3 regions of the Streptomyces sp. NPDC044921 genome follow, and region 1 is predicted to be linked to each of the others. Evidence: riboswitches for the same ligand, from Rfam matches in the RefSeq annotation. Region 1 holds a riboswitch; each other region holds the start of a gene.
What was found. Region 1 has a riboswitch for cobalamin ahead of AC07DA_RS34080 (energy-coupling factor ABC transporter permease). Riboswitches for the same ligand answer to the same signal wherever they lie in the genome.
Positions count from the first base shown of each region.

Region 2: linked by a shared signal. The riboswitch ahead of AC07DA_RS05130 (ribonucleoside-diphosphate reductase subunit alpha) and the one ahead of AC07DA_RS34080 (energy-coupling factor ABC transporter permease) in region 1 are both predicted to bind cobalamin.
Region 3: linked by a shared signal. The riboswitch ahead of AC07DA_RS08495 ((2Fe-2S) ferredoxin domain-containing protein) and the one ahead of AC07DA_RS34080 (energy-coupling factor ABC transporter permease) in region 1 are both predicted to bind cobalamin.

Region 1 is NZ_JBWKIF010000032.1:54,804-60,282, forward strand. It holds gene AC07DA_RS34070 (MDR family MFS transporter) at 1-180, shown strand, start outside; gene AC07DA_RS34075 (serine/threonine-protein kinase) at 400-1,815, shown strand; cobalamin riboswitch at 1,894-2,078, shown strand; gene AC07DA_RS34080 (energy-coupling factor ABC transporter permease) at 2,109-2,810, shown strand; gene AC07DA_RS34085 (energy-coupling factor ABC transporter substrate-binding protein) at 2,807-3,196, shown strand; gene cbiQ (cobalt ECF transporter T component CbiQ) at 3,203-3,952, shown strand; gene AC07DA_RS34095 (energy-coupling factor ABC transporter ATP-binding protein) at 3,949-4,803, shown strand; partial or broken gene AC07DA_RS34100 (amidinotransferase) at 4,823-5,479, opposite strand, start outside.
Region 2 is NZ_JBWKIF010000003.1:1,137-6,615, forward strand. It holds gene AC07DA_RS05120 (hypothetical protein) at 10-252, shown strand; gene AC07DA_RS05125 (ribonucleotide-diphosphate reductase subunit beta) at 165-1,175, opposite strand; gene AC07DA_RS05130 (ribonucleoside-diphosphate reductase subunit alpha) at 1,175-3,538, opposite strand; cobalamin riboswitch at 3,661-3,788, opposite strand; gene mctP (monocarboxylate uptake permease MctP) at 3,976-5,479, opposite strand, start outside.
Region 3 is NZ_JBWKIF010000004.1:278,175-283,653, reverse strand. It holds gene AC07DA_RS08505 (IucA/IucC family protein) at 1-694, opposite strand, end outside; gene AC07DA_RS08500 (IucA/IucC family protein) at 795-2,351, shown strand; cobalamin riboswitch at 2,380-2,501, shown strand; gene AC07DA_RS08495 ((2Fe-2S) ferredoxin domain-containing protein) at 2,565-2,963, shown strand; gene AC07DA_RS08490 (iron ABC transporter permease) at 2,971-5,043, opposite strand; gene AC07DA_RS08485 (ABC transporter substrate-binding protein) at 5,052-5,479, opposite strand, start outside.

The DNA.
Region 1 (5,479 bases):
GGCAGCGCGGCCACCGGCTCCCTGCTCGACCTGGGGCTGCCGGCCGCCGTGCCGTGGCTGGTCCTGGCGGCCGTACCGGCCCTGGCGGTGGCGCTGCTGCCGCACCGGGACGCCGAGGGGGAACGGGAGGCCGGGGAGGAACGGGAGGCCGGGGAGAAGGGAACGGCTCCGGCGGGCTGATCCGGCCTCCGGCGGGCACGCCCGCGGACGCGCCACCCGGAGTGCGGCCCCGCGTGCGCCCCGGGTCTGCGACCTGTTTCCGGGGCCGTACCGCCCGGGCTCACCGCCGCGGCGCATAATGATCATCCGGCGCCAGTATCCTGGGTCGGCTGTGGCACCCCCCACCAATCCCCGCCCGGACGCGGGGAGTTCGGGCTGCGGCGACGAGCTTCCCACTGCATGAGACGAGGACGAGTGCTGCTAGCGGGCCGCTACCGGCTGGATGTTGAGATCGGGCGCGGTGGAATGGGAGAGGTCTGGCGGGCGTACGACGAGACGCTCGCCAGAGCGGTGGCCGTCAAGCTGCTGCTGCCCCAGGACACCGACGCCACGGCGGCCTCCCGGTTCCGCCTGGAGGCCCAGACCGCCGGGCGTCTCAACCACCCGAACCTGGTCGGCGTGCTCGACTTCGGTGAGTACGACAACCGGCTGTACCTGGTGATGGAACTCGTCGACGGCGACAGCCTCGCCGGGGTGCTGGCCGCGTCGGGCGCACTCCCGGCGGGCCGGGTGGCCGACCTCGCCGCCCAGGCCGCCGCGGGACTCGCCGCCGCGCACGCGCAGGGCATCGTCCACCGCGACATCAAGCCCGCCAACCTGCTGCTGGACGCCCACGGGACGCTGAAGATCGGGGACTTCGGCATCGCCCGCTTCCTCGACGACCCCGGGGCCGCGCTCACCGCCACCGGGCAGATCGTCGGCACCGGCCTCTACCTCGCGCCCGAGCGCGCGCTGGGCAAGCCCGCCGGCCCCGCGTCCGACATGTACTCCCTGGGGTGCGTGCTCTACCAGTTGCTCAGCGGCCGCCCGCCGTTCCAGGCCGACACCGCCGTCGCGCTCCTGCACCAGCATCTGGACGCCGCCCCGGTGCCGCCCCGCGAACTCGGCGTGGCCGGTCTCCCGCCGGCGTTCGAGAACTACCTGCTGGGGCTGCTCGCCAAGCAGCCCGAGGACCGGCCGTCGGCCCAGCAGGCCGCCGAGTGGTTCGCCGCCGGTGCCTGGCAGGGGCGGCCCGAGCCGCTGCCGGAGGCCACGCAGCCGGCGCCCTCCCCGGTGCCGTCCCCGGGGACGGCGGGCTTCGCGCCGGCCGGGGCCGGCGCCCCGGTCACCTACGCGCTGCCCACGGGGGCGCGCACCGCCCCGGGCGGGCGGGCCCGCCGCGCGGCGCCGCGGGGCGGCTCCGGCAACCGGTCGCGGCTGGGCGTCACGGCCGCCGCCGCGGCCCTCTTCCTCGCCGCGATGTACCTCGGCATGGTGTGGTTCTCACCCGACGACACCACGACGAAGAGCACCGAACCCGACGCCTCGCCGTCGGCGAGCAGCCCGGCCTCGCCCTCGGAGCCGGGGGCGTCCGCCGACCCGCCGGCCTCCACCGCGCAGACCGGCGAGACGTCGACGGTCGGCACCGTGGCCGATGTCGTCCCGTCCTCGGCGGCACCCACCACCCCGGCCCCGGCCGGACCGCCGCCCGGTCCGTCGAGCCCGGCGCCGGAGACGGGCGGGGACGGCACGGAGCAGGTGGAGCAGCCGCAGCAGCGGCCTCCGCAGGTCCCGGTGGACGACGGAGGCGACGAGGACGACGAGGGCGAGGACTGAGCGATTCTGCGCCGGTGTGCGAGCGGGCGCCCCCTCGCGCGCCCCCTGGGGCGGCTTGTCATCGCCCTTACCCCGGCCTTATTGTCACCACGCCTTGGTGAACGGGAAATCCGGTGTGATGCCGGTGCGGCCCTCGCCACTGTGAATCGGGAAGTCCGGCTCCGGCCCTCGCGGGCAGCCACTGGGTCCTCGTGACCCGGGAAGGCGGAGTTCGGGCGGTGGTACCCGTCAGCCAGGAGACCGGCCAAGGCGCGTCAACCATCCACGAGGTGCTGGAGAGGGTCTGCTGAGCCATGCACATAGCCGAGGGTTTCCTGCCTCCGGCGCACGCGGCCGCCTGGGGCGTCGCGTCGGCGCCGTTCGTCGTCCACGGAGTCCGGTCACTCACCCGTGAGGTGCGCGAGCACCCCGAGAGCACCTTGCTGCTCGGTGCCTCCGGTGCCTTCACGTTCGTCCTGTCGGCCCTGAAGCTGCCGTCCGTCACGGGCAGTTGCTCCCACCCCACGGGCACGGGCCTGGGGGCCATCCTGTTCCGGCCGCCCGTCATGGCGGTGCTGGGCACCATCACCCTGCTCTTCCAGGCGCTGCTGCTGGCGCACGGCGGGCTCACCACGCTCGGCGCGAACGTCTTCTCCATGGCGGTCGTCGGGCCCTGGGCCGGTTACGCCGTCTACCGGCTGCTGCGGCGGTACGACGTGCCGCTCATGGTGACGGTGTTCTGCGGGGCGTTCGTCGCCGACCTGTCCACCTACTGCGTCACCAGCGTGCAGCTGGCGCTCGCCTTCCCGGACCCGGGCAGCGGATTCCTGGGCGCGCTCGGCAAGTTCGGCTCCATCTTCGCCGTCACGCAGATCCCGCTCGCCGTCAGCGAGGGGCTGCTGACGGTGCTGGTGATGCGGCTGCTGGTGCAGTCCAGCAAGGGCGAGCTGACCCGGCTGGGCGTGCTGCTGGGCACGAAGGGCTCCCGGACCGGCGCGGAGGCGGTGGCTCGGTGAGCAGGAACACGAGGATCAACCTGCTGTTGCTGCTCGCCGTGGCCGCCCTCGCCGTGCTGCCGCTGGCCCTCGGCCTCGGCGACCACAAGGAGGAGCCGTTCGCGGGCGCCGACGGCGAGGCGGAGTCCGCGATCACCGAGATCGAGCCGGACTACGAGCCGTGGTTCTCGCCGCTGTACGAACCGCCGTCCGGGGAGATCGAGTCGGCCCTGTTCTCCCTCCAGGCGGCGCTCGGCGCCGGTGTCCTCGCCTACTACTTCGGCCTGCGCCGAGGGCGGCGGCAGGGCGAGCGGCGCGCGCTGGAGCGGGAGGCCGGGAGCGCGCCCGCCGACACGGCCGGCAGGTCCCCCGCCGCGGCCGGGAAGCCCGCCGACGGGCAGGACTGAGCCCGGGTGCTGCCGATCGACGCGGCGGCGCACAGCAGCCGCTGGCGCCGCCGCCACCCCGTGGACAAGGCCGTGCTCGGGCTCGGCCTCACCGTGCTCGCGATCTCGTTGCCGCCCTGGCCGGGCGCGGCCCTGGTGCTGGTCACGGCCCTGGTGCTGCTGCTGGGACCGGCGGGCGTGCCGGCCCGGCGGCTGTGGCGGGCCTACCGGGTGCCGCTGGGCTTCTGCGCGACCGGCGCGCTCACGCTGCTCGTCCAGGTCGGCGGGCCGGAGGGTTTCGTCTCCTTCGCCGGTGACGGGCCCGTCCGGGCCGGGGAGTTGCTGCTGCGCACCTCGGCGGCCTCCCTGGGCGTGCTGCTGTTCGCCTTCACCACGCCCATGTCCGACCTGTTGCCGCGCCTGGTCCGGGCGGGGATCCCCGCACCGGTCGTCGATGTCGCACTGGTGACGTACCGGATGAGCTTCCTGCTGCTGGACTCGGTGCGCCGCATCCGGGAGGCGCAGGCCGCGCGCCTCGGCCACACCAGCCGGGCCGCGGAGTGGCGTTCCCTGGCCGGCCTGGGCGCCACCGCGTTCGTCCGGGCCTTCGACCGGGCCGCCCGCCTCCAGGCCGGGCTCGCCGGACGCGGCTACGACGGCACCCTGCGCGTCCTGGTGCCCGAGGCCCGTGTCTCCGCCCGCTTCACGGCCGCCGGCTGCGCCCTGCTCGTGGCGCTGGCCGCCCTCTCCCTGCTCCTGGAAAGGCCGCTGACATGAGCGAGCCCGCCCTCGTCGCCCTGCGGGGCGCGTCCTTCGGCTACGCGGACGGCCCGGTGGTGCTCAGCGGCCTCGACTTCGACGTCCGCGAGGGGCGCGCCCTGGCGCTGCTGGGGCGCAACGGCAGCGGCAAGACGACCCTGATGCGCCTGCTCAGCGGCGGACTGCGGCCGGACGTAGGCCGGTTGACGGTCGACGGGCAGCCGGTGACGTACGACCGCAAGGGCCTGACCCGGCTGCGGACGACCGTGCAACTGGTGGTGCAGGACCCGGACGACCAGCTGTTCGCCGCCTCGGTCGAGCAGGACGTGTCGTTCGGGCCGCTCAACCTGGGCCTGGACCACGCGGAGGTCCGCACCCGGGTGGCCGAGGCGCTGGCCGCGCTGGACATCACCGCTCTGGCCGACCGGCCCACCCACCTGCTCTCCTACGGGCAGCGCAAGCGCACGGCCATCGCGGGTGCGGTCGCCATGCGGCCCCGGGTGCTGATCCTCGACGAGCCGACGGCCGGGCTCGACCCCGACGGCCAGGAACGGCTCCTCGCGACGCTCGGCACGCTCCGGGCCGGCGGCACCACGGTGGTGATGGCCACGCACGACGTCGATCTCGCCCTGTCCTGGGCCGACGACGCGGCCCTCCTCACCCCGTCCGGCGTCCGCACCGGCCCCGCGCCCGCGGTCCTGGCCCGCAGGGACCTCCTGCGCGCGGCGGGGCTGCGGCTGCCGTGGGGCGCCGCAGCCACCGAACTACTGCGCGCCCAGGGCTTGTTGACCGGCGAAGAGCCTGGGCCGCGCACGCCCGACGAACTCGCCGCGCTGGCGGCCCGGCGACCGGGGGCGTGCGGAGCCTGAGCGTCCCGCGCGTCACCGGTCAGTCGAAGTAGGACTGCAGCGTGCCGCGCCGCCGGACGTCGAGGGTCGCGCAGTGGAACGAGCCGCCGAACGGGGCGTAGTGCAGAAGGTCACAGGGGATCGGCTCGAAGCCCCACTTCTCCAGGGCGCGCAGCATGCCGGTGTGGTGCCGCTCGGCGATCACCCGCTTCTCGTCGACCATGAGCACGTTCATGCTGAGCCACTTGCCGCACATCGACGTCACCTTGAGCAGCCGGTCCTTGATCGGGTCCGGCTCGGGGGCGACCAGCACGTCCCAGGAGTCCAGGACGTCCGGCAGCTGGTCGGGGTCGATGTACTCGGGGTTGATCAGCACCTTGCCGGGCGCGAGCAGCACGAACGTGGTGTCGATGTGCATGGGCGTACGGCAGCGGCTGGGGATCTCGTGGATGCGGTATCCGGGGCCGAGGTGGCGGCGCAGCCAGTCGATGCCCATCGCGTTGGTGACGTTGCTGCGCGTGACGAACAGGTCGCGGCCCGCCCGGACGAAGTCCGCCGCGTCGAAGACGGGTTCGAACTCGGTGAGGATGTAGCGCATCGGCTCGCCGGGGCCGGGGACCGTGAAGCCGGGGTCGAACAGCTCGTCCGTCAGCTGGGGCCTGGGCGCCGCGGTCCAGCGTGCTCCGCGGCGGAAGTA
Region 2 (5,479 bases), on a different contig from region 1:
GTGGTGTCCATGGACACGAACCAGACGCAGACACTCATCGCCATGATCTTCGTACTCGGGACGCTGGTCCTCCTGGTCCTCCCGTCCGTGCTCGGCCTGATGCGCGACCGGCGCATCGACCGGCAGATCCGGGAGGCCCAGGAGGCCCGCGAGGACGCTCCGGCTCAGAAGTCCTCGTCCAGGTCGACGGTGCCCTCCACCGCCACCTGGTACGCGGAGGGCCGCCGCTCGAAGAAGTTGGTCAGCTCCTGAACCCCCTGGAGCTCCATGAAGGAGAAGGGGTTCTCCGAGCCGTACACCGGAGCGAAGCCCAGGCGGGTCAGCCGCTGGTCGGCGACGCACTCCAGGTACTGCCGCATCGACTCGGTGTTCATGCCCGGCAGGCCGTCCCCGCACAGGTCGCGCGCGAACTGCAGCTCGGCCTCGACGGCCTCCCGGAGCATGTCCGTCACCTCCTGCTGGAGCCGGTCGTCGAACAGCTCCGGCTCCTCCTTGCGGACGGTGTCGACCACGTCGAACGCGAACGACATGTGCATGGTCTCGTCGCGGAACACCCAGTTGGTGCCGGTGGCCAGGCCGTGCAGCAGGCCCCGGCTGCGGAACCAGTAGACGTAGGCGAAGGCACCGTAGAAGAACAGGCCCTCGATGCAGGCCGCGAAGCAGATCAGGTTGAGCAGGAAGCGGCGCCGGTCCGCCTGTGACTCCAGCCGGTCCAGCTTCTCGACCGAGTCCATCCACCTGAAGCAGAACTCCGCCTTCTCGCGGATGGACGGGATGTTCTCCACCGCCGCGAAGGCCGCCGCGCGGTCCTCCGGGTCGGGCAGGTAGGTGTCGAGCAGCGTCAGGTAGAACTGGACGTGCACGGCCTCCTCGAACAGCTGACGGCTCAGGTACAGCCGCGCCTCGGGGGAGTTGATGTGCTTGTACAGCGTCAGCACCAGGTTGTTCGCGACGATCGAGTCGCCGGTCGCGAAGAACGCCACCAGCCGGCCGATCAGGTGCTGTTCGGCGGGGGAGAGCTTGGCGAGGTCGGCGACGTCCGAGTGGAGGTCGACCTCCTCCACGGTCCAGGTGTTCTTGATGGCGTCCCGGTAGCGCTCGTAGAAGTCCGGGTAGCGCATGGGGCGCAGGGTCAGCTCGAAGCCGGGGTCGAGAAGGTTCTGGTTGCTGGGCATTACTGGCAGGCCTCGCAGGACTCGGGGTTTTCCAGGGAGCAGGCGACCGCTTCGGGGTCGGGGGTGGCCTGCACGGGGACAGCGGCCCGGGCGGCGCGGGCGATGCGGGTCGCCGGGCGCGAGCGCAGGTAGTACGTCGTCTTCAGCCCGGACTTCCAGGCGTAGGCGTACATCGAGGAGAGCTTGCCGATGGTCGGCGTCTCCAGGAAGAGGTTCAGGGACTGGGACTGGTCCAGGAACGGGGTCCTGGCCGCCGCCATGTCGATCAGGCCGCGCTGGGGGATCTCCCAGGCCGTGCGGTAGAGCGCGCGGACGTCCTCGGGGATCCAGGCGAAGCCCTGCACCGAGCCGTTGGCCTCGCGCAGCGCCTCCCGGGTGCGGGCGTCCCACACGCCGAGCCGCTTGAGCTCGTCCACCAGGTAGGAGTTGACCTGGAGGAACTCGCCGGACAGCGTCTCGCGCTTGAACAGGTTGGACACCTGCGGCTCGATGCACTCGTAGACGCCCGCGATGGAGGCGATGGTGGCGGTGGGCGCGATGGCGAGGAGCAGGGAGTTGCGCAGGCCGGTCGTGGCGATCCGCTCGCGCAGGGCCGCCCAGCGCTCGGGCCAGGTCAGGTCCACGTCGTAGTGGTCGGGGTGCAGCACGCCCCGGGCCGTACGGGTCTTCTCCCAGGCGGGCAGGGGGCCGTTGCGCTCGGCCAGGTCGGCGGAGGCCTCGTAGGCGGCGAGCATGACGCGTTCGGCGATGCGGGTGGACAGGGCCTTCGCCTCGGGCGAGTCGAAGGGCAGACGCAGCTGGAAGAAGACGTCCTGCAGGCCCATCGCGCCGAGGCCGACCGGTCGCCAGCGGGCGTTGGAGCGGCCCGCCTGCTCGGTCGGGTAGAAGTTGATGTCGACGACCCGGTCGAGGAACGTCACGGCCGTGCGGACGGTGTCGTCCAGCCGTTCCCAGTCGATGTCCCCGTCGCCGACGAAGGCGCCGAGGTTGACGGACCCCAGGTTGCAGACCGCCGTCTCGCCGTCGCTGGTGACCTCCAGGATCTCCGTGCAGAGGTTGGAGGAGTGCACCACGTGGCCCGGCTCGGCGGTCTGGTTGGCGGTGCGGTTGGCGGCGTCCTTGAAGGTCATCCAGCCGTTGCCGGTCTGCGCGAGGGTGCGCATCATCCGGCCGTACAGCTCGCGCGCGGGCAGCGTCTTGCGCGCCAGGCCCTTCGCCTCGGCGGCCCGGTAGGCGGTGTCGAACTCCTCGCCCCACAGGTCGACCAGCTCGGGCACGTCCGCGGGGGAGAACAGCGACCACTGCGCGTCGGCGTTCACCCGCCGCATGAACTCGTCCGGGACCCAGTGCGCGAGGTTCAGGTTGTGCGTGCGCCGGGCGTCCTCACCGGTGTTGTCGCGCAGCTCCAGGAACTCCTCGATGTCCGCGTGCCAGGTCTCCAGGTAGACGGCGGCGGCGCCCTTGCGGCGGCCGCCCTGGTTCACGGCGGCGACCGAGGCGTCGAGGGTCTTCAGGAACGGGACGATGCCGTTGGAGTGCCCGTTCGTGCCGCGGATCAGCGAACCCCGGGCCCGGACGCGGGAGTAGGCGATGCCGATGCCGCCGGCGTGCTTCGACAGGCGGGCGACCTGGTGGTAGCGGTCGTAGAGGGAGTCCAGCTCGTCCTTGGGGGAGTCGAGGAGGTAGCAGGACGACATCTGGGGGTGCCGGGTGCCGGAGTTGAACAGCGTGGGGGAGGAGGGGAGGTAGTCGAGGCGGCTCATCAGCCGGTAGAGCGCCGCGACTTCGTCCACGGCCCGTGCGGTGTCGTCCTCGGCGAGGCCGCTCGCCACGCGCAGCATGAAGTGCTGGGGCGTCTCGATCACCTTGCGGGTGATCGGGTGCCGGAGCAGGTAGCGGCTGTGCAGGGTGCGCAGGCCGAAGTAGCCGAAGCGGTCGTCGGCGGCGGTGTCGATCAGCGCGTCGAGCCGGGCCGCGTGCAGCCGGACGAACGCGGCGGTGCGGTCGGCGATCAGACCCTCGCGGTGGCCCACGGCGACCGACTGCGTGAAGGAGGTGACGCCCTGGGAGGCGGCCTCGGCACGGATGCCGATGGTCAGCAGCCGGGCGGCCAGCCGGGAGTAGGCGGGGTCCTCGGAGATGAGACCGGCGGCCGCCTCCGTCGCCAGCTCGCGCAACTCCGTCTCGTCCGCCCGCGCGGACCGGCCGCGCAGGGCGGCGGCGGCGACCCGGCCCGGATCGGCGTCGGGGAGGTCGGCGGTCAGCTCGGTCAGGGTCCGCAACAGGGCGGCACCGGGAGCGTCGTGCGCTTCTTCCGCGTCTTCTCCGGCGGCTGAGACCGGATCGGCTGGCGCGATGGTCACGTGGGGCTCTCCCTCGCTCGGCACGGGGCCTCGTCGAGGGCAGGGGGCAGCACACGAGCGCACACGGCGTCGCGTCCACCGGCCCATTCCACGAGGCCCGGACGTCAGGCACACCGGCCGGATGGCCGGGCGCACTGTCGGCAGGTCCTCGGACTGACGCCCATACCGTGTGAAAGGGCATGGGTACACCGTTGCGGGACAGTTCCGGATTCGCACCGGATTCCCCTGCGGCGACAGCGAGCATGAGCATACATCTTGTGCCGGGTTCGGATGCCACCCCCAGATGTTGTGTCGCGCTGGTTTCAGAGGGTCAGCCGGCAGGTGTGCAGAGTGATCTTCGCCGGCCGCGGGACGACGGCGGGCCGCCGTGAGGTGTTCTCACGGCGGCCCGCCGGGGGTCGTCCGGTGTGTGTCGCGCGGTGCTCCGCGCCGGGAGGTCAGTGCGACGAACCGGCCGTGGCAGGCGGGAGCTCCACCTGTACCCCGGGGTCGCCCGCGTCCGCCGTGTAGTCCTCCGGCTTGGTCTCGTCGACGCCGTCGGGGGCCTTCAGCGCCCTGAGCACGAAGGTCAGGACCACCGTCACCACCACGTTCAGGACGAACGCCGTGAGGCCGATGTAGCCGATCTCGCCGATGCCGGGGATCTCCTTGGAGGAGCCGCCGAAGTGCTTCTGCGTCGGCGAGGCGACCCCGTACGCGGCGACCGTGCCGTAGACCATGCCGACCGCCCAGCCCGCGAGCAGCGCCCAGCGGTGGAACCAGCGGGTGAACAGGCCGCCGACCAGGGCCGGGAAGGTCTGCAGGATCCAGATGCCGCCGAGCAGCTGGAAGTTGATGGCGACCGTCTTGTCCATCGTCAGCACGAAGGCCAGCGCGCCCACCTTCACCAGCAGGGACACCAGCTTGGAGACCTTCGTCTCCTGCGCGGGCGTGGCGTCCGGCTTGATGAAGTCCTTGTAGATGTTGCGCGTGAACAGGTTCGCGGCCGCGATGGACATGATGGCCGCGGGCACGAGCGCGCCGATGCCGATGGCGGCGAAGGCCACACCGGCGAACCAGTCCGGGAACATCGTCTCGAACAGCTGCGGGATCGCCAGCTGCCCGTTCTGCACCTTGATCCCGGCCGCGATCGCCATGAAGCCGAGCAGCGCCAGCAGGCCCAGCATCAGCGAGTACAGCGGCAGGATCGTGGTGTTGCGGCGGATCACCTCACGGCTCTTGGAGGACAGGGTCGCCGTGATGGAGTGCGGGTACATGAACAGCGCCAGCGCCGAGCCCAACGCCAGCGTGGCGTAGGTCCACTGACCCGCCTCCGGCGGCGTCAGCGCACCGCGCGGCGCGCCCGTGGCCGGGTTGGTCTCGCTGAACGCCTCACCCGCCTTGGCGAAGATGTCGTCGAAGCCGCCGAGCTTGATCGGGATGTAGATGATCGCCACCGCGATGACGATGTAGATCAGCGTGTCCTTCACGAACGCGATCAGCGCGGGCGCCCGCAGACCCGACGAGTACGTGTAGGCAGCCAGCACGCCGAAGGCGATCAGCAGCGGCAGGTCCTTGATGAACCAGTTGGTGTTCTCGCCGCCGCCGATACCCATCACGTCCAGCACGGCCTGGATGCCGACCAGCTGGAGCGCGATGTAGGGCATCGTCGCCAGGATGCCGGTCAGCGCCACGGCCAGGGACAGCCCCTTGGAGCCGAAGCGGCCGCGCACGAAGTCGGAGGTCGTCACGTAGCCGTGCTTGTGCGAGACCGACCACAGGCGCGGCAGGAACGTGAAGATCAGCGGGTAGACCAGGATCGTGTAGGGCACCGCGAAGAAGCCGGCCGCTCCCGCCGCGTAGATCGCCGCCGGCACCGCCACGAAGGTGTACGCCGTGTACAGGTCGCCGCCGAGCAGGAACCAGGTGATCCACGTGCCGAACGAGCGGCCGCCCAGGCCC
Region 3 (5,479 bases), on a different contig from region 1:
GGCACTCCTCGCTCGTCCGCTTCAGCACGTGCGCCGCCTGCCAGGGGTGCACCGGCAGCACCACGTGCGCCCCGTCCCGCAGCTCGTCCGGCCACACGCCCGTCACCAGGCACTCCGCCGCGGGCACCGGCACCAGTGCGAGGTCCACGACCGGCCGGTGCTCGGGCCCGTAGGCGAGCTGGTCGGCGACCGAGAAGCCGGGCCGGGAGCGACACGTCGGGTGGAAGGGGTGCCCGTCGACGATCCGCTGCTCCCACTCCCAGTCCCGCTCCGGCCAGCCCGGGCCGCCGTCCTCCCGCCCCGCTCGCGACAGCGCCAACGACGCGACGCTGTGCCCGAGCTCGGCCGCGAACGAGGCCGAGTGCGGCACGCCGAGGCCGGCCACCAGCCGCGCCGGATCGGCGTACTGCGTCCCGTCGAGCCGTACGGCGGTGACGTACGCCCCGGTCGCGTACGGATCCGGCAGCGGACCGTGCAGCCGGCGGCCGTCGGACAGGGAGAGCGTCACCGCGTCCCGGCCCCGCCGCCGGCCCGCCACCCAGGGCAGTGGATCATGGGTCAGGCCGCGCCACAGGCGGGACAGCACGGCCGCCCGGGCGCCGGGCAGTTCGGCCTCGTACCGCGGCAGGAGCCCGGGCCGTACGACGGACAGCTCGTCGGCGACCTCGGTCTCGGCGCTGGGGGGACAGTGCACGGGCGGACTCCTCGGGTACGAATAGGGCGTCACAGCGGAATGGCGACGACCGACATACTGATCATCTCCGCCCGGAACGCTGGAAGGACCGTAGGGACGAGTGGAACGCGTGGACCTCATGCCCCCGCCCGCCGACGACGACTCGGCCCACGGTGACGACCCGGCCACCGGCCGCCTCGCCGACGCCTACGCCGCCGTGCCCCTGCTCAACTGCCTGGTGCGCGAGATCGCCCGGCCGGTGCGCGAGGAGGGCGCACACCGCGTCTACCGGCTGCCCGGCCAAGGGCGTCTGCTGCGCGTGCGCGGAACCCGCCGGCCCGCCGAGCCCGAGGTGGAGGTGGCGGGCACCTGGCAACGCCTCGACCACGCCGGCCTGGTCGAGCTGGTCGCCGGGGAGCTGCGCCGGCGCACGGGGCTGGCCAACCCCGACCTGCCCGCCGAGATGACCGACAGCCGGGACGCCGTGGCGGCGCTGCTCACCGCCCGCGCCGGAGCCGCCCCGCCCGAGGACCTCTACCAGCGGTCGGAGCAGTGCCTGCTCACCGGCCACACCCACCACCCGGCTCCCAAGGCCCGCGGCGGCGGCCCCGCCGCGGCCTGGCTGCCGTACGCGCCCGAGGCGCACGCCCGCTTCCCGCTGGTCCTGCTCGGGCTGCGCGAGGACACCCTCGTGGAGGAGGGCGACACCTCCGCCCTCGACACGCTCGGCACGGCCCCGCCCGGCTACCGGCTGCTCCCGGCCCACCCCTGGCAGCTCGACCTGGCCGCCCGGGAGCTGGCCCCCGCCTTCGCGGACGGCAGGCTCCTGCGGCTCGGCACCACGGCCTTCGACACCTGGCCGACGGCCGCGATCCGCACCGTCCACGCCCCCGGGCGGGACCTCTTCCTGAAGTTCAGCCTGGACGTGCGCATCACCAACGACATCCGCCGGCTGTGGCGCCACGACCTGCTCGCCCTGCGCCGGACCGACACCGCGGTGCGCGCGGCCTTCGCCGCCCACGACGGCCCGCCCGGCTGGCTCGCCGACCGCGGCTACCGCACCGCGGACTTCGCCTTCGAGGCCCTGGCCGTCCTGGTCCGCGACGGCTTCGGCGGCCGCCTCCTGCCCGGGGCGACCCCGCTGCTGGCGGCCGGGCTCGTCGAGGGCTTCGACGGCAACCCGCTCGACCGCGTCACCGACCCGGAGGCCTGGTGGCGGGCCTACCTCGCCCACGCGGTGCCCCCGGTCCTGGCGGCCTTCGCGGGGCACGGCGTCGTCGTCGAGGCGCACCTGCAGAACACGCTGGTCGCCGTGGACGCCGACGGCATGCCCGTGCAGGTGCTGTACCGGGACGCCGAGGGCGTGAAGCTGCTGCCGGACGTGGCGCGCGCGGCCGGCTGGGAGCGGCTGGTGTACTGCCTGGTCGTCAACCACCTGACCGAGATCGCCGGGGCCCTCGTCGAACGCCGTCCCGGATTCGACCCCTGGCCCGCCGCCCGCCGCGAACTCGCCCGGCACGACCTGCCGGAGATCCCCGCCCTGCTCGCCTCCCCGACGCTGCCCGCCAAGACGAACCTGCTGCTGCGCTGGACGGGCGCGGACGGCGCCGACGCCCGCTACCTGCCGCTGCCCCACCCGCTCGGGCGGCCCGCCGCCCGCCCCGGAGCCGTGGAATGATGACCGGCGACAAAGGCGACGGCGGACGAGGAAGCCGGTGTGAGTCCGGCGCGGTCCCGCCACTGTGATCGGCGAGCCGGTCCCGACAGGCCACTGCCCGCGAGCGGGTGGGAAGGCCGGGACCGGCGGCGACCCGAGAGCCAGGAGACTCACGCGGTCGCCTCCTCCACGGACCACCGGGGCGGATCTCCCCGGAGAGAGGGCAGGTGCGGCATGCCCGCGACGCCGGCCGGCGAACCCCTGGACGACACCCCGGGCGGCTCCCCGCCGTGCCGTGTCGTCGTCTGCCGGGACTGCTGCTGCGGCAGCCCCAAGGTGACCGGTGTCGACCACGCGGCCCAGACCGAGCGCCTGCGCGCGGCGGCGCCGGTGCGGATCTCCGACTGCCTGGACGTCTGCGACCAGGCCAACGTGGTCGTGGTGCAGCCGTCCGCCGCGGGCCGGGCCGCCGGCGCCCGGCCGGTCTGGCTGGGCCTGGTCAACGACCCGGCCGCCACCGAGGACGTCGTCTCCTGGGTCCGGGCCGGCGGCCCCGGAGTCGCCCCGCTGCCCGACATCCTCGACCTGTACGTCTTCAGCCCACGGGCGCGGCGCGACGGGGACCGTCCCTGACACCCGCTCAGGCCGCCCTGCGGCCGCGGACCAGCAGCCACAGGAAGTACGGGGTGCCGATCACGGCCGTCATCAGGCCGGCGCCCAGCTGGGCCGGGGCGATCACCGTGCGGCCGACGAGATCGGCCGCGCACACGAGGGCGGCGCCGAGCAGCACGGCGACCGGCACCACCCGCACGTGCCGCCGGCCCACCAGGGCCCGGGCCGCGTGCGGCGCGACCAGGCCCACGAAGCCGATGGTGCCGGCCGAGGCCACGGCGGTCGCCGCCAGCAGCACGCCCACCACCAGCAAGCCGAGCCGGGCCCGGGGCAGCCCCAGCCCGAGCAGGCGCGGGGTGTCCCCGTCCAGCGAGACGAGGTCCAGCTCGGTGCGCCGGGTGACCGCGACGGCCAGGCCCAGGGCCAGCACGAGCGCGACCGGCACGACGTCCGCCGTGGTCCGCCCGTACGTCGAACCGGACAGCCAGGTCAGCGCCTTCGTGGCGTTGAACGGGTCGGTGAGCACGATCAGCAGGCTGATCAGGGCCGTCGATCCGGCCGCCACGCCGATACCGACGAGGACCAGTCGGCTCTGCTGGTAGCCGCCCCGGGCGGCGAGCCCGAACACGAGGGCGGAGGCCAGCGCCGCCCCGGCGAACGCCGCCGAGGCCACGCCCCAGGAGCCGGCGGCGGGCACGGTGGTCACCAGCAGCACGGCACCCAGCGCGGCGCCGCCCGAGACGCCCAGCACCCCGGGCTCCGCCAGCGGGTTGCGGGTCACGGCCTGCACCAGCGTGCCGGCCAGGGCGAGCGCGGCGCCCGCGCACAGCGCCGCGAGCACCCGCGGCACCCGGGTGTCCAGGACGAAGGAGACGGTCCGGCCGGCCCGCCCCTGCGCCCAGTTGGCGACGTCCCCGAGCAGGAGCTCGCTGTCGCCCAGCAGCACACCGGCGAGGGCGGCGCCGACGACGACGGCGGCCAGGGCGGCCGCCGTGGCCAGGAACGCGGTCCGGCCGGGGACGCGCAGCCGGTCCGGTGGTTCCACCCCGGCCGTGTCCCGCAGCCGCAGGGCCGTCGCCACCAGGAACACGGCGCCGACCAGGCTGGTGACGATGCCGGTGGGCACGCCGACCGCCGTGTCCGCGGGGATCATCGCGCGCAGCAGCACGTCCGAGCCGAGCACCAGCGCCGCGCCGGCCAGTCCGGCCGCGGGCAGCGCCGCCCGCGCGCGGGTGAAGCCCCGGAAGCGTCGGGCGAGCGGCCGGACCAGGGCGGGCGCGCAGAGCCCGACGTAGCCGAGGGGCCCGGCGAGCGTGACGGCGGCCGCGGACAGCAGTGCCGCCAGCACCACCACCGTGACGCGGGTGGCGCGCACCGGGACGCCGAGACCGCGCGCCGCGTCGTCGCCGAGGGCGAGCGCGTCGACCCGCCGGGCGACCAGCAGCAGCCCCGCGAGCCCCACGAGCGCGACCGGCAGCATCTGCAGCACGCCGTCGAAGCCGTTCTGGCCGATGCTGCCCTGGTTCCACTGGTAGAGGCCCTCCGTCTGCTGCGGGAACAGCAACAGCAGCCCTTCCGTGAGGGAGTTCAGGCCCAGCGCCAGCGCGGTGCCGGCCAGGACCAGCCGTACGGTGCCCGTGCCGAGGCCGGACAGGGCGAGCACCACGGCCGCGGCCACCAGACCGCCCGCGAAGGCCACGCCGGAGGAGGCGAGCAGCGGCAGGGAGACGCCGGTCGTGCCGGCCAGCCCGAGCGCCAGGTACGAACCGGCGTTGACCGCGAGGGTGTCGGGGGAGGCGAGCACGTTGCGGCTGACGGCCTGGAGCACGGCGCCCGCGATGCCGAGGACGACGCCGACCAGGACGCCGGCGGTCATCCGCGGCAGCCGCGAGGCGATCACCACGGACGCGTCGGCCGGATCGGCCTGCCCGGTCAGGGCCTTGACCACCTGCGCCGGCCCGACGGCGGCGGTGCCCTGGGTGATGTCGACGACCGCGAGGGCGGCGACGAGGAGGACGAGCCCGGCCGTCACCGCGGCCGTGCCCGACCGGGACGCGGCCGCGGGGGGACGGACGGCGGGGGGCGCTTCGGTGACGGCCATGACGGGCGTTACTTCGTCAGCGCGCCGACGAGGGCGTCGACGTACGCCTCCATCGAGCCGGGGCCGCCGAACATCCAGATGCCGTCGGGCAGCCGGTGCACCTCGCCCGCCTTCACGAACGGCAGGGAGGTCCACACGGCGTTCTCCTTCAGCTGCCCGGCGAACGGGTTGCTGGCCTTGTCGCCGTCGTTGCCGATGTAGGCGAACGCGGTGTCCTCCGGCAGGGCCGTGAGGCCTTCCACGTCGGTGGTGCCGAGGCCGTAGGCCGGGTCGCCCTTGACCTTCCAGGCGTTCTTCAGGCCGAGCTCCTCGTTGACGGACCCGATCAGGGAGCCGCTGGTGTACGGGCGGATGGAGACCTGGTTGGACGTGACGTACCCGTCGGCGAAGGCGACGGAGCTGCCGTCGAGCTTCGCGCCGGCGAGGGTCTTGCGGC